One region of the Actinoplanes sichuanensis genome, then DNA from elsewhere that is predicted to be linked to it. Evidence: riboswitches for the same ligand, from Rfam matches in the RefSeq annotation. Region 1 holds a riboswitch; the other holds the start of a gene.
The links. A riboswitch is a leader RNA that binds a small molecule or an ion and turns the genes downstream of it on or off. The one in region 1 is predicted to bind S-adenosylhomocysteine.

Region 1 (7,303 bases):
TCCGGCAGGCGACGTTCCGCTGCGCCGGTGTCGGCGACCGGGCCCCGGAGCAACCGTGGTACAGCGAGGTACGGGAGCAACTGGCCGACCGCGCGGCGGTCCCCCGGGACTGGGGTGACGAGATCCAACGCGAGCGATGGTTCAAGCGCGGCGGACCCGACCGGCGGGTCGAATCGCTCGGGCACGCCGGAGCCACCCTGCTCAAACGGGACAGAGACCTGACGACGGCGATCGCCTGCGCCCCCTCCGAGCTGATCGAAAGGATCATCACCTGGGCGCGGGAACGGCCCTTCCGGCTGGCCGGTGTCACCGTCGAACCCTGGTTCGCGCCGATCCGGGACCTCCTCCGGCGCGGCGAGCAACCCACGCCCGCAGACCTCCGAACGGCCGAGGAGCGGATGGATCCCTTTCTGCGTACGGCGTTGCCGATCTGGGTCCGCGACGACGAGAACATGCGCCGCATGGCCGTACGAACGATGCTGGCCCCGCCGGAACCGGGCTGGCCGGCGGCCGACCTGTGCACGACGCTGTCCCGAGCCGAGGGCGCCGGTGGCGGTACCCTGCCGGACCCGCTCGCCGACTTGAAGCGCGACTTCCCCGAACTCGACGACGTCGTCATACCGCCGGCTCCCGCCGAACACCCGGGGATGCGTCGCAGACGCGAGGCACGCCAGCGGGAGGCTGCCGAGACCCGACGACGCGACCTGGAAAGACGGTGGGGCGGCCGGATCCCCGCCGACGAGCGACTGCTCGATCCCGAAGTCGAAATGCACACGATTCACCTGGTCGAATTCGACCGGGACCTGATCGACCAGATCGCGGCGGCCCCGGCGGAGGGGCAGCGGACGATGGCCGTCTGGGTCGCCCGGTATTGCAGCACACGCTCCGGCATGATCGCCGAGGACTGGATCGAAGCCGGCGTGCTCGCCCTGGAACGCGGCGACCCGCCACCCGACTGGTTCGCGGACTTCGGCGCCGCTTTCGCCCACTGGCAGGGCATCCCACGCGAGAGCATCACCTACCACGGGTCCGTCTCGATGGGCGGCGAGGAGCCGGTCAGAATCGACCCGGCCGTCATCGCGATCCACACGATCCTGATGGCCCGCCACGACAATCCACTGATCGCCGCCATGGACACGGTCCGCAACGCCATAGTCCTCTACGGCTCCGAAACGGTGATCACCGCCTTCCGGGCGGCCTTCAACCTCCCGGCCGGCACCGGTCAGATCCGGTGATCACCCAGTGCGACGTCCACCGCCGCCTGCAACGACGACACCACCGGCACGCCGAGCGCGGTGACATGCTCCCGGGCGTGCAGCGCGTCGTCGCCGGCGTGATAGATGACGCACCGCAGCCCACACTCGCGGGCCGCGAGTGCGTCATCGACACTGTCGCCCACCAGCACCACCTGCTCCGCGGCCAGCCCCAGACGCTGCAGATGGCGTGCCAGGTGCGGCGCCTTGGAAGCCAGATCGGCGCCCACACTGCCGTCGACCCGCACGAAGTACCGCCCGATCCCGGCGGCCGTCACCAGCGCCACCAGCTCGGTATGCGGATACATGGACAGCAGTGACTGGGTTGCGCCGGTGGCCGCCCACCGCCGCAACGCCGCCGACGCGTCCGCGGTCAGGGCCGCCGTCCGGCGGTGCCGGGCGTACGCCACCCGGAAACACTCGTCGAGGCGTTGCTGCTCCCCGGCATCCAGAGCCCGACCGGCGAGCCGCTCGTAGAACAACGGGATCGGCTGGCAGTGATGCCGCTGATAGTCCGCCCGGGTGATCGCCGGGAACCCGCACGCGACCAGCGCGTCCACCGTCGCCGCGATCAGAGCGCCACCGTCGCCCAGGATCGTGCCGTTCCAGTCCCACACGATGTGCCGTACCGTCATCTGCGCCTCCCCGAAGGAGGCGCCCTTGACCAGGGAGAACAGGTCGAGCGTGGCGGATGGTCATCCGTCGCAGCGCCTCTCGACCCGCACCGGCACGCTAACAATCCCACCCGGCACCGGCAACCCCGCCCGGCATGTCCCGAAGCCTGCCGCCCGGCGCTGACATCGCACCCGCCGAGCTCGGCCTTTGCCGGAACCGCCGCACTCGCCCGACCTCGGTAGATTCGGGGAATGCCCCCCGAATCTGTCGACGCGTCATGGCTCGAGGCCGCCCGACAGCAACTCGCCTGGGGAGACGGCGTGCGTGCGGCGTACCTCGCCCTGGTGCGCGACGGCGCCGGACCCGAGGCGGCCGCGACGGCGGTGTGTGTCGCGGCGGGTTCCACCGCCGCGGAGGCGATCGATCGACTGCGAGAGTTCGAGGGCCTGTGGGACGCCCTCGAACCCGGCGACGAGGACATCGGCGCAGACCTGCTCATGATGTACGGGTATTTCGAACCGGACGCCACACTCGACGACCGGCAACAGGCGGCTCTCGTGCACCTGCACGCCGCACTCGGGTCGGTTCCCGGACTGCCCAGCGGGTCCGCGCTCGCCTTGTCGATCCGACTGCGAACGGGTCGTCTGGCCGAGGCGCATCGGCTACTCGAACGCCTCGGCGGCGTGCGGTGGCCGGACGACATCGCATTCTGGGCGGCACTGCGCCGGGCCGGCGAGATTCTCCACCCGGGCAACGAGATCCCGAAGAACGGGTGATCCAACCCTGGGCAGGTCGACGAGTTGACGAGGGACCGGCCACAGAGGACGATCACTTGATCTTGAACTTCTCCGGTTAGGGACAAGGGCCATGGCATCGGAACCCGACTACCTCGTCGCCATCCGTCAGGCCGACTCGTACCCCCGGGCGCTTCGGGCGGCCCGGCTCTACCTCGGCGGACTGTTCTGGATGGTCGGATCCGCGTTGGTGGTCGCCCTCACCGGATTGAGCATCTGGTTCTTCCTGGTCAGCGCCGCAGCGATCCCGTTCATCGTGGCCGGTGTGCTGGGCGCGCGAAAAACTTGGACGAGCCTGGCACGAGAGCTTCCCGCGATGCCCGAGAACGAGCTCAAATCGGCCTCGACCATCGCGACCTTCCAGGATCTTCTGCGGCACGGCTGAAAAACCACATGCGCACCTCCGGCGAGTCGGAGGTGCGCATGTCCGTCGAGAGATCCCGCGGGAGGTCAGAACCAGACTTTTCGACCACCGACCGGCCTGCCGAGAGCGCCCAGAATCCAGAGCACCGCGCCGATCACCAGGAGGATGGCGCCGATCGTGTAGAGGATCGACACGTGCAGCAGGTAGCCCAGAAGCAAGAGGATGAGGCCGATGACAAGCATTTCTTTCTCCGTCCGTCCGCGGGTCGTTCCCGCCGACCGCCTCCGTACCCACTGTCTCGCGCGAGCAATCCTGACCACCGCCTGAGTGGACCGGGGCGTTCGTCCTCATCGGCCGGCGGCGAGGATGGTGCCGGGGTGACAACTGCTCACGGCAAGCCGGTACGGGACCGCATCCCCGAGACCATCACGAGCAGCGGCGAGGTCGAACAGGCGGCCGAACGGACGCGCACCGCACGTCGTGCCCTGGCCGCCCGGACAGGTCTGTCCTGGATGATCGGTCGACGACTCTGCTGAACGGCCGACACCGCACGAGGGAATCCCGGCGACACCGGCCGGAACCGGCAGACGATCGCCATGATCTATTTCCGGACCGCGTTAGATGATGCGGTGACCGATTCGCCATCCACACGGGCGGAACTGCGGCGTGTACTCGGGAAGCGCTGGCTTCAAGGAGTGGGCGCGCTCGCCGGCGTGGCCGCCGTCGTCCTGACCATCATCGGCTTTCCCAAGGACTCTCCGCCGGCCGGGGCGATCCAGTCGGGTAACGACAACGTGTCCATCCAGGGCGGCAACAACAACTGCATCCAATGCGCCGTCGACCGGGACCCGTCGTCGCCGGCTCCGCCGCAGCCGCCCCCGGCGTACGGGGCCTACGACCGGATCAAGGATCTGACCGGGACGATAACCGTGGACGTGCCGGCCGAGTGGAACTCACGACGGTCCAACGGCTGGCATGCGTCGATGAGCCCGTACCACCGGGACGTCAATGTCGGGCCGGGCCTCAACGCGGCCGTCAACGTCGACGACTGGATCGACGGCATCATGCCCGTGCCGGGGGTCTTCATCGGGACGTCGGAGCGGATGATCCGCGACGGCATCACCCTGGACCGCCTGGCCTCGGTGTTCTCGCCCAGCGGCTGCCGAAGTGGTCCGGCCCGTCCTTACCGCATCGCCCGGCTGGGCCTGGACGGGCTGCTCCGCGAGTGGACCTGCAACGGTGGCCACCAATGGATCGACATCGCGCTCGAACAGCCCGACCGGCACTACCTGATGAACCTTCAGGCCACCATCGTCTCGGACCGGGACCGGGCCGCTTTCGAGCGGATCGCCCAGAGCCTCGACATCCGTCACCGGTAGGCCGATGCGGTCCCGAATCGGTTCGAAAGCCCGGCGGGCCGCACGTAAGGTGAGCGGATGCGGATCGCGATCTCCGGGACGCACGGGACCGGCAAGACCACCTTGGCCGAGGCGATCTGTGCGCTGGTCTACGACGACCCGCTCGACGCCTGGGCGGACCTTCCCGTCCTGGAGCTGAACGGCCCACTCGACGCCCGCCTGGAAACGGTCGTCGCCACCCTCGTACCGCTTCCTGAGCGGCGGATGGCGCGGTGAACCGGCACGTTCTCGACGATCCGGACAGGTTGAGCGATCGGGCCCGGGCCTTTCTCGACGAGCATTGCCGGCGTTCGCCGATCTCCCTCGACGACCCGGGACAGTGGTATGAGTGCACCGGAGTGGACGGTCGCGCGGTTCCCGGCCCGGCGGGTGGGCTGGAGCGGCTGACCGATTTCGTCGCCCGGTTCGGCGGGATGGCCTTCTGCGGTGAACGGCCGGGCTGCTACGGCGCGCACCGCAACCCCTATGTGTTCCACGGTTTCGTCTCGTCCGGGTGGGATGAGCTCGGCGACGGTGACCGGGTGGCCACTGTCGGACACAAGGACGGCTTCGCCCTCACCCTGAGCTGGTCGACCGGGCGTATCGGTGTGGTGGAAGCAGATTTCTGGATCGCCGACAGCGCGGTCAATCTGCTCGAGTCCTGTGCCCTGGGGCAGTGTGTCTACACCGATGAGGCCTGGTCGGAGGCGGTGGAGCTCGGCGGTAAGGGGCCGGGCTGGGGACTGACGGCGGTCGGTTCGGATGCCTTCCGCGGCCTGGTGGGTGAGGTCGTCGAGGCGTCGTGCGAATGGAATCGGTGGTACGTCGACGAGCAGGTGGCGGTGCACGGTTGGCGGGTGACGTACGACATGGATCGTCCCGAATCGGTGATGGCCTGGTATCGGGACGCGGACGGTCGCCGACGGATCGAGTCGGTGGCCGGGCCCTTGTGGCCGGACGCCGGGCCGCCTACAGGGCGGTCGACCTAGCCCATTCGACGTTGGAGGTGCGGCCCAGGGCGCCGTACCACATGTTGGGGCCGGCAGGAGCTGCAGGTAGGGCAGGTCCGGGACGCCGTACGCGTGCAGGACGTCCCAGACGTTGTCGGCGCAGTTGTTGCCGATGACGTCGTATCCACGGCCGCCGGAGGCCGCGGCGGCCACGTCGGCCGGGCCGGTGTCGAAGGTCGCCTTGGCGGTGGTGATCGACTTGTAGGAGTTGTAGCCGTGCGTCTTCATGTCGGCCAGCATCTGCGACTCGGTTCCGGTGCCGCGCCAGAAGCCGTTGTCGAAGCCCTTGTCGATGTGGCTATGGTGACCGTCGATCTCCGTCAAGGCCGGGCGATCTTGGTGTACGCGAACCAGCCGCCGCTGTAGAAGAAGAACAGCCGATCCACACCGTCGTCGTGGCGCCGCGCGTCCAGGTCCGGTCCGCGCACGTCGACCGGCGCGCCGACGATGACGTCGAAGTCCAGCCGCACGGTGGACCGCACGTTCCGGGGCCCGTCCGTCGGCGACTCCAGCCGCCACGTGCCGGAGCCGTCGATCGTCTCCCGGGCCGGGTCGAACGTCGTCGGCACCACATCGTCGAACAGCTCAAAGGGAAGGCCCGTCGCGGTGAACGTACCGTCGTCGGCGAAGAGGAACGCCCGGTCCGGATCGAGGCGCCACGTGCCCACCACGGCCGAGTCCCGCAGATCGACCGGATCGCCGTAGTCGACCAGAAGGTCGCACATCCCGCAGCCGGAGAGCATCACCAACACCGCGAGCGCGGCGGCCAGGCGTGCGGCACGACGCCGTTTCGGCGTACGGGGGACAACCGTGGGAATCATCTGCACGAGGCCACTCAAACATCGAAATGTGGAGAAAACGTGGTGAGGCCGCGTAGAGGGCGAGCAGGTCCACCGGATCGGCCGCGGCCACGTTGAGCAGGTCGGACCCGCTCCCTACCCTCTTGATCATGAGAACACGGGCACCCCTGACCGGACTGATGATCGGCGGGCCACGACGGGCCATGGCGGCCCTGGCGCCGGCCTACATCGTCGTCCTCACGGCGGCGCTGGTCCTGATGCACGGAGCCGCCGAGATCGTGCTGCTCGCGGTACCCGTCGCCGCGATCACCGCCGTGCCGCTGTTCGCCCGTTTCGCGCGGGGATTCAGCGTGGCCTGTTACACGGCGATCGCCGTCCTGGCCCTCGGCGGCTGCCTGCTGGTCGGGGTGATTCTGCTCCCGGCCGCCCTGCCGCTGCTGGTGGCCACCGTGCCACCGGCCCTGAGCGCCCCGATGCCGCACCTCTGTGTGGCCGCGATCCTGCTGGCCGTGACCGTCACCATCCTGGCGCAGTTCTGATCGCCGACACCGCGCGTGCCACTGACGGGAAGCGGCACCCGCGGTGAAGGGCGGGTCAGGACGCGACGGTGCAGGCGCGGCCGTTGAGCGTGAACCCGGTCGGCGCCGTCGTGTCACCGGTGTGACCGGCCTGGAAACCGATACTGATCGAGCCGTTCACCGCGATGGCGGCGTTGTAGGAGACGTTGCGTGCGGTGACGGTTCCGGAGGTCGGCGCGTAGGTGGCGCTCCAGCCGCTGGTGATGGCCTGCCCGGCGGGCAGCGTGAAGCCCAGCGACCAGCCGTCGACGGCCGTGGTTCCGGTGTTGGCGATCGTGATGGTCTCGGTCAGTCCGGTGGCCCAGGCGCTGACCGAGGCCGTCACCCGGCAGTCGGCGCCGGTCGGCGGGCTGCTCGGCGGAACGGGCGGGGGCGAGGACGGGGGAGTCGACGGCGTGGTGGTGGTCCCGTCCAGTCCGAGGAAGGCGATGGCGTACGCGATCTGACCGGACATCGGCAGGTTGTGCCCGACCCCGGCGATACTGACGCCCT
Region 2 (7,303 bases), 5.9 Mb from region 1:
GGATGTTCGACGACATGATCGAGGCCGATTCGGCTACCTCGGCCGCCTGCCGGGCGCCCAGGTCCGCGCTGTGCGAGCTGTTCCGGCTGGTCCGGGCCAGTCCGTCGGACTCCTCCGCGAGCTTCTGCGAGTGCGCGGTCAGGTCGGTGACGGTCTGCCGCAGCGTGTCGCTGGCCCGGTGCAGCGCGCTCGCCATCTGCCCGACCTCGTCGCGCTGCTCGACCCTCGGGTCGCCGGAGAGGTCTCCTTCGGCCACCTGGTCGAGGACCCGGCCGACCCGGCGCAGCGGCTGCACGATCAGCCGGGACACGTAGAGGGCGGCGACGATCGCGACCAGCAGCACCCCGGCCAGCACGGCGATGATCGTGGTCCGGGTCCGCTCGGCCTTGGCGTCGAATTCACGGCCCTGGAGCAGCGCCGTATCGGCGTAGGCGATCTCCTCGTTGAGCAGGCCCTCGTAGGTCTTGCGCAGGTCCCGGTTGTCGCCGAGCGCGAGATCGATCGCCGCCTGGGGCCGGGTCCGATAGAGGGTGAACTCGGACTCCAAGGCCGTGAACCAGGCGTCGACCGCGGCCTGGATCGCGTCGATACGGGCGGCGGACTCACCGGAGTCGGCCACCGCCCGGGCCGCGGCGAGCGCGGCGTCGATCTTCTCCTTGCGGCCGAGCGCCTCCTCGCTGAAGTCCGGGTTGCCCTTGAGGAGGAAGCCACGCTCGTCGTTGGCGGCCGACTTCGCGCTCACCGCGACCTGGTTGAGGTTCGTGCTGTACGGCAGGGTCGAGGCGATCTCGGTGTTGCGGTCGTGCTGGAGCTGATCGATGCCGACGACACTCAGCACTCCGATCGCGGTGGTGCCGGCGATCGCCACCCCGGCGACCGCGAGCACCTTCGTGGAGACCTTCCGGTTCCGGGCCCACTGCCCCAGCCCACCCGCCATGGCCGTTCCTCTTCTCGTTCGTCCCCGATAAAGATCAATCGGTGCTTCGGAGAAGGGATTGAGTTACCGGAAGATGAACGTCTTCAGAACAGCGCGGGTGGAACATTGAACGGTGTGATCACCTGCACCGCCGACGGATGGGAACCGATCGGGCCGGGAAGCACACCCTGGGCCCGCAGGATCGCCCGGCAGGCGTGCCGGACGTCCGCACGGAGATCCTGGTGCAGCACCGCGGAGATCCGGTGCTCCCGCAGCAGCGCCGCGTTCTCCCGGTCCAGCCCGTGCGCCACGAAGACGTCGTAGTTGCGGTGCTCGACCGCGAAGGCCGACACCACGGCCGCGTTCCCGCAGGTGCCGGCCGAGTAGACGGCCCGGATCGAGGGATTCGCGGCGAGGACGGCCCGCAGCGGACCCTCCTCCGCGCTCGCCACGGTCAGCAATCGCCGGGCCGGCAGGACCGAGCGGAACCCCTCCTCCCGCGCACCCCGCCCGTTGATCAGCAGCACATCACCGGCCCGGTCCGCGAGCAGCCGCTCGACCAGATACGCCGCTGTCGCCCCGGAGTCGAAGCCGTCCACTCCGACGTGCGCGATGCGTTTGCCGGCCGGCAGGTCGTGATTGAGGGTGACCACCGGGACACTCAGCCGGGCCACCGCGTCGGCGACCTCGGGCACCGGCGGGACCAGCACGATCAACCCGTGCGACCGGGAGCGGCCGACCCGGTCCAGTGCGCCGGCCGGGTCGTCGGTGAGGTGCGTCCGGGTACGCACGGCCACCGGCGCGAACTCCGGTGCCTCCGCCTCCAGTGCGGCCCGGATCGCCGCACTGAACCGGCGGGACGTCTGGAGCACCACGTCGATCACGAACGGGCGGCCGGACCGGGCGTGCTCCTGCCGGTCCAGGTCGGCGATCGCCTGGTGCACCGCGCGGACGGTGCTCTCCCGGACCCCGCCGCGCTGGTGCAGCACGCGGTCCACGGTGGCGTGGCTGAGCCCGGCACGCGCGGCGATCTCCCGGATCCGGTACGGGTGCTTCACGCCGTACAGAATGATGGTTTTCTGAGGTTGCATGGAAGGTTCTTGATGTTTTCTCGCCCCTTCGCGTGACCCTTTGAACCCGCGTTACGCTGCCCGCGTGCGCGTGTTCTCCCGTAAGAACGACCATGGTGTCGAGGTCTACGACGCCGAGCTGAACCTGGTCCGGACGTTCGCCGTTCCGCCCCGGAGCACCTACAAGGAGCCGGGTAGCGAGGGGCACGCCGTGCCCGCCTCGCGTGACCGGCTGTTCTACGCGACCGACACGGCGGTGCTGAAGGTCGATCCGGAGGGGCGCGAACAGTGGCGTTTCGAGCTCGGCGCCCGCGGCCCGAACTGCGGGGTCTCCTACACCGACGTGGCGCTCTCCGCCGACGACACCCGGCTCTGGGTCTACGCGCCGAACGCGATGGCCGATCGCGGCCGGCCCGACGAGTGGATCGTGCTGGACGCCGCGACGGGTGCGCCACTCACCCGGCACGAGTTGCCGACCGTCGGGCACGGCGGTGACCACGTGGCGCTGAGTGACGGCCGGATGCTGCTGGAGGTCGGCGAGGGGCAGGACGGTGTCCAGATCTACCTGGCCGGACCGGGCACCCCACCACACGACTACGGCTGGGGCGACCGTTCGCTGCACGGCGTCTCCCCGGACGAGACCAGGTTCGTCACCGTCGGCCACGACACCGACGATCTGATCGTGCACGCCTTCCCGAGCGGGGACACCCTGTTCACGGTCACGCTGCCGGATTTCGGTTTCGCCGACGACGAGGACGACCTGTTCCTGGAGTGGAGTCCCGGCTTCCTGGACGACGACACGGTCATCGCGGTCGTCCTCGGGGTCGACGAGGAGGAGGACACCGACTGGTGGCGGCACTTCCGGGTGGACGCCCGCACCGGCGAGGTCCTCGGCGAACTCGAGATCACCACGATCAACCAATACGACCTGGATGTGCTCGGTGACGGAACGTACGTGATTACGGACACCGACGGAACACTCCGGCGGATGTGATCTTGCCGGGCGGGCGTTAGAGTAGTTCCCGGCTCTGCCGAGAGGCGCTGCAACGGGCTCCAGAAGCCCGCCACGCTCGGTCGGGTTTCGTGACGCAAGGGCGCCTCCTGAGAGGGAGGAGCCCTCTTTCCATGAGCGACAAACTTCGATCCGTCAACGGTCTCGACTTCGCGGTCGCCGACCTCTCGCTGGCCGAGGCCGGCCGCCACCAGCTCCGTCTCGCCGAGCACGAGATGCCCGGCCTGATGTCGCTGCGCACCGAGTTCGGTGACAGCAAGCCGCTGAGCGGCGCCCGGATCGCCGGCTCGCTGCACATGACCGTGCAGACCGCCGTCCTGATCGAGACCCTGGTCGCACTCGGCGCCGAGGTCCGCTGGGTGTCCTGCAACATCTTCTCCACCCAGGACGAGGCCGCCGCCGCGGTCGTCGTCGGTCCGAACGGGACCGTCGACGCGCCGGCCGGTGTCCCGGTCTTCGCCTGGAAGGGCGAGACGCTGGAGGAGTACTGGTGGGCGACGATGCGCCTGTTCGAGTTCAGTGACGGCCAGGGCCCGAACATGATCCTCGACGACGGCGGTGACGCCACCCTGCTCGTGCACAAGGGCGTCGAGTTCGAGGGCGCGGGCGCGGTTCCGGCCACCACGGCCGAGGACAACCACGAGTACTCGATCATCCTGGAGTCGCTGCGTGCCAGCCTCGCCTCGGACAAGGGCCGGTTCACCCGGATCGCGGCCGAGATCAAGGGCGTGACCGAGGAGACCACGACCGGTGTGGCCCGGCTCTACAAGCTCGCCAAGGAGGGCACCCTGCTCTTCCCGGCGATCAACGTCAACGACGCGGTCACCAAGAGCAAGTTCGACAACAAGTACGGCATCCGCCACTCGCTGGTCGACGGCCTCAACCGGGCGACCGACGTGATGCTCGGCGGCAAGCTCGCCGTGGTCTGCGGTTACGGCGACGTCGGCAAGGGCTCGGCGGAGACGCTGCGTGGCCAGGGCGCCCGTGTCGTGGTCACCGAGGTCGACCCGATCTGCGCGCTGCAGGCCGCGATGGACGGCATGCAGGTCGTCCGGCTCGAGGACGTGGTCGGTGAGGCCGACATCTTCATCACCACCACCGGCGGCACCGACATCATCACCGTCGAGCACCTGTCGGCGATGAAGCACAACGCGATCGTCGGCAACGTCGGCCACTTCGACGACGAGATCGACATGGCCGGTCTGGCCAAGGTCGCGGGCATCGAGAAGGTCGAGATCAAGCCGCAGGTGCACGAGTGGCGCTTCCCGGACGGCCACTCGGTGATCGTCCTGTCCGAGGGCCGCCTGATGAACCTGGGCAACGCGACCGGTCACCCGAGCTTCGTGATGTCGAACTCGTTCACCAACCAGGTGATGGCCCAGATCGAGCTCTGGACCAAGCCGGAGGCGTACGAGAAGCAGGTCTACGTGCTGCCGAAGCACCTGGACGAGAAGGTGGCCCGGCTGCACCTGGACGCGCTCGGCGTCCGGCTGACCACCCTCACCAAGAAGCAGGCGGAGTACCTGGGCGTCGACGTCGAGGGCCCGTTCAAGCCGGAGCACTACCGGTACTGATCTTCCGTACCACGACGCGCCCGACCATCGCCCGATGGCCGGGCGCGTCCCTTTTAGCCCGTTTATGCTGCGATTATGTCTTTCTGTCACAAGATTTTTACGTTCAGTGTGGTGGCCCTCATCGGCCTCTCCGCCGGCCCCGCGACCGCCGCACCAACCCACCCGGAGGGCACCCGGCCGACCGGCGTCGCGGCCCGCCCGGCCAGCCCGGAGGCCGAGTTCCTGATCGCCGTGCACCAGGGCAACCTGGCCCAGATCGCGGCCGGGAAGCTGGCCGCACACAGGAGCGAGAGCCGGACCGTACGCCGGCTCGGCAAGCGGTTCGCGGCGTACCACAAGAAGCTTGATGCCCAGGTCAAGCTGGCTGCCGAGGCTCTCGACGTGCGCCTGCCGGAGGAGCCGAACTCGGAGCAGCTCGGGCTCGTCGGGCAGTACCGGACCGCGGCCGTCGCCGATTTCGACACCCTGTTCGTCGACACCCAGCTGGCCGCCTATGAGCGGGCGGCCAAGCTCGCCAGGCTCGTGTCGGCGGTCAGCACCGACCCGTCGATCGCGAAAATCGTCGAGAACGCGAGCCCGGTGATCGAGGAGAACCGCCTCGCCCTGACCGCAGCCCGCGACCGACTGGCCAAGGAGCAGCGGCGACAATGATCGAATGAGCTACGAGAAGATCCTGCTGTTCGCGCTCGCGGCGATCGCGGTGATCATCGTGGTCCACTGGGTCACGGAGAAAACCGGTCTCCCCGCTGCTGTCCTGCTGACCGTGGTCGGCGTCATCTACTCGTATATACCCCAGCTGCAGAATCTCCGGCTGGAACCTGAGATCGTCCTGATGTTCCTCCTGCCGCCGCTTCTCTACAACGCGGCGCTGGATTCGTCCCTGCTCGACATCCGACGCAACATTCGCACGGTGATCAGCCTCTCGGTGGTGCTGGTGCTGGTCACCGCGCTGCTCGTCGGATTCGGCTTCTCGTTCTGGGTGGCCGGGGCGACGCTCGCCAGCGGTATCGCGCTGGGGGCCGTGGTCGCCCCGCCCGACCCGGTCGCGGCGCTCGCCGTCGGGCGCAAGGCCGGGCTGCCGGGCAAGCTGATCACGTTGATCCAGGGCGAGGGCCTGCTCAACGACGCGACCGCGCTGACCGTCCTCACCGTGGCGATCGCCGCCCACCAGGACGGCAACTTCTCGGTCGGCGGCTCGATCCTCAAGTTCTTCACCAGCGCGACGGGCGGCGTGGTCATCGGTATCGCGACCGCCTACATCGTGCGGTTCCTGAAGCCGTTCCGCGCCGATCCACTGAACGCCAACGCTCTGTCGATCATCACTCCGCTCGCCGCCTTCGCCTTGGCCGAGCACTATCACCTGTCCGGCGTGCTCGCCGTGGTGGTCGCCGGTCTGATCGTCGGCCACGACACTCCGCGCTACACCACCGGGGCGAGCCGGCTGCAGACCGCCGCGGTCTGGCGCCTGATCGACTTCATCCTGGAGGGCGCGGTCTTCCTGCTGATCGGCATGCAGGTCAGCGACACCCTGAAGGGACTCGGCGACTACACCTGGGCCGAGATCGCCATCCCGGTGGGCATCACGCTCGGCGTGGTGCTGCTGGTCCGCCCGCTCTGGCTGATCCTCACCCAGCTCCTGCCCCGGCAGTTGCACCTGCGCCTGGGTGGCCAGCAGGACGACGACATGGACGTGCCCGAGGGCAAGACCAAGGAGGAACCGCTCTCCGGCCGGGAGGTGACCGCCCTGAGCTGGGCGGGCACCCGTGGCGTGATCACGCTGGCGGCGGTCTGGATCATCCCGGAGAGCGTGACGAACCACGACCTGATGGTGCTCTGCGCCCTGGTGGTCGTGCTGGTCACGCTGGTCGGCCAGGGTCTCACCTTCGCCCCGCTGGTCCGCTGGCTGGGCCTGCGCGCCAACCAGAAGGACAAGGCCCGGCTGCGGAACGAGGCTCGCTCGGCCGCGGTGCAGGCCGCTCTGAACCGGCTGGACGACATCCAGGAGGAGCAGCACGACCACGTCGAGGACGAGGCGATCGAGACCATGCGGCGTCAGCTCCAGTTCCGGCTGGACCGCTACCGGCGGCGGCTGGACCTGCTGGAACAGGTCGAGTCGACCGAGCTGCCGAAGTCACCGCAATACGAGGCGGCGCTGATGGTCCGGCAGGCGGTCATCGATGCCGAGCGTGAGGAGCTGCTGCGCTGGCGGGATGCCGGCCGGCTCGCCGACGAGAGCCTGCGGGTGCTCAACCGGGAACTGGACCATGAGGAGCTGGTCCTGCCGAAGCGACCAAAGGACTGATACATCCGTATTAGGTTGAAAAAATGCGCAGACCGCCGACGTTCCTGGCCCTGGTCCTCGTCGGCCTGCTGACGGCGTGTGGGGGCGGCGAGGACGCCGCCCCCAGGACCACCCCCGAGAACGGGGTCCGGCTCGGCTTCTCCCAGGTCGGTGCGGAGAGCGCCTGGCGGCTCGCGAACACCCAGTCGATCGAGCACGCGGCCACGAACGCCGGGGTGCGGCTGGATCTGCGGGTCGCGGACGGGAAGCAGGAGAACCAGACCGCGGCGATCCGCGACTTCATCAGCCAGAAGGTCGACATCATCGCCTTCTCGCCGGTGGTCGAATCGGGTTGGGACAAGGTTCTCCAGGAGGCGAAGGACGCCGACATCCCGGTGATCGTGACCGACCGGATGGTGGACACCACCGACACCTCGCTGTTCACCACGA

Region 2: it holds a riboswitch for S-adenosylhomocysteine, as region 1 does, so the genes downstream of both, ahcY (adenosylhomocysteinase) here and Q0Z83_RS13665 (HAD family hydrolase) in region 1, are expected to answer to the same signal.

What each region holds. Positions count from the first base shown of each region.
Region 1 covers NZ_AP028461.1:3,059,848-3,067,150, forward strand. The annotation lists gene Q0Z83_RS13660 (DUF6461 domain-containing protein) at 1-1,235, shown strand, start outside; gene Q0Z83_RS13665 (HAD family hydrolase) at 1,223-1,888, opposite strand; S-adenosyl-L-homocysteine riboswitch at 1,899-1,975, opposite strand; gene Q0Z83_RS13670 (hypothetical protein) at 2,120-2,644, shown strand; gene Q0Z83_RS13675 (hypothetical protein) at 2,736-3,047, shown strand; gene Q0Z83_RS13680 (hypothetical protein) at 3,113-3,268, opposite strand; gene Q0Z83_RS13685 (hypothetical protein) at 3,404-3,562, shown strand; gene Q0Z83_RS13690 (hypothetical protein) at 3,722-4,405, shown strand; gene Q0Z83_RS13695 (hypothetical protein) at 4,463-4,660, shown strand; gene Q0Z83_RS13700 (hypothetical protein) at 4,657-5,412, shown strand; gene Q0Z83_RS13705 (hypothetical protein) at 5,754-6,254, opposite strand; gene Q0Z83_RS13710 (hypothetical protein) at 6,383-6,772, shown strand; gene Q0Z83_RS13715 (extracellular catalytic domain type 1 short-chain-length polyhydroxyalkanoate depolymerase) at 6,828-7,303, opposite strand, start outside.
Region 2 covers NZ_AP028461.1:9,002,320-9,009,622, forward strand. The annotation lists gene Q0Z83_RS41365 (methyl-accepting chemotaxis protein) at 1-937, opposite strand, end outside; gene Q0Z83_RS41370 (LacI family DNA-binding transcriptional regulator) at 1,021-2,007, opposite strand; gene Q0Z83_RS41375 (hypothetical protein) at 2,072-2,980, shown strand; S-adenosyl-L-homocysteine riboswitch at 3,014-3,093, shown strand; gene ahcY (adenosylhomocysteinase) at 3,112-4,572, shown strand; gene Q0Z83_RS41385 (DUF4142 domain-containing protein) at 4,684-5,223, shown strand; gene Q0Z83_RS41390 (Na+/H+ antiporter) at 5,228-6,874, shown strand; gene Q0Z83_RS41395 (ABC transporter substrate-binding protein) at 6,898-7,303, shown strand, end outside.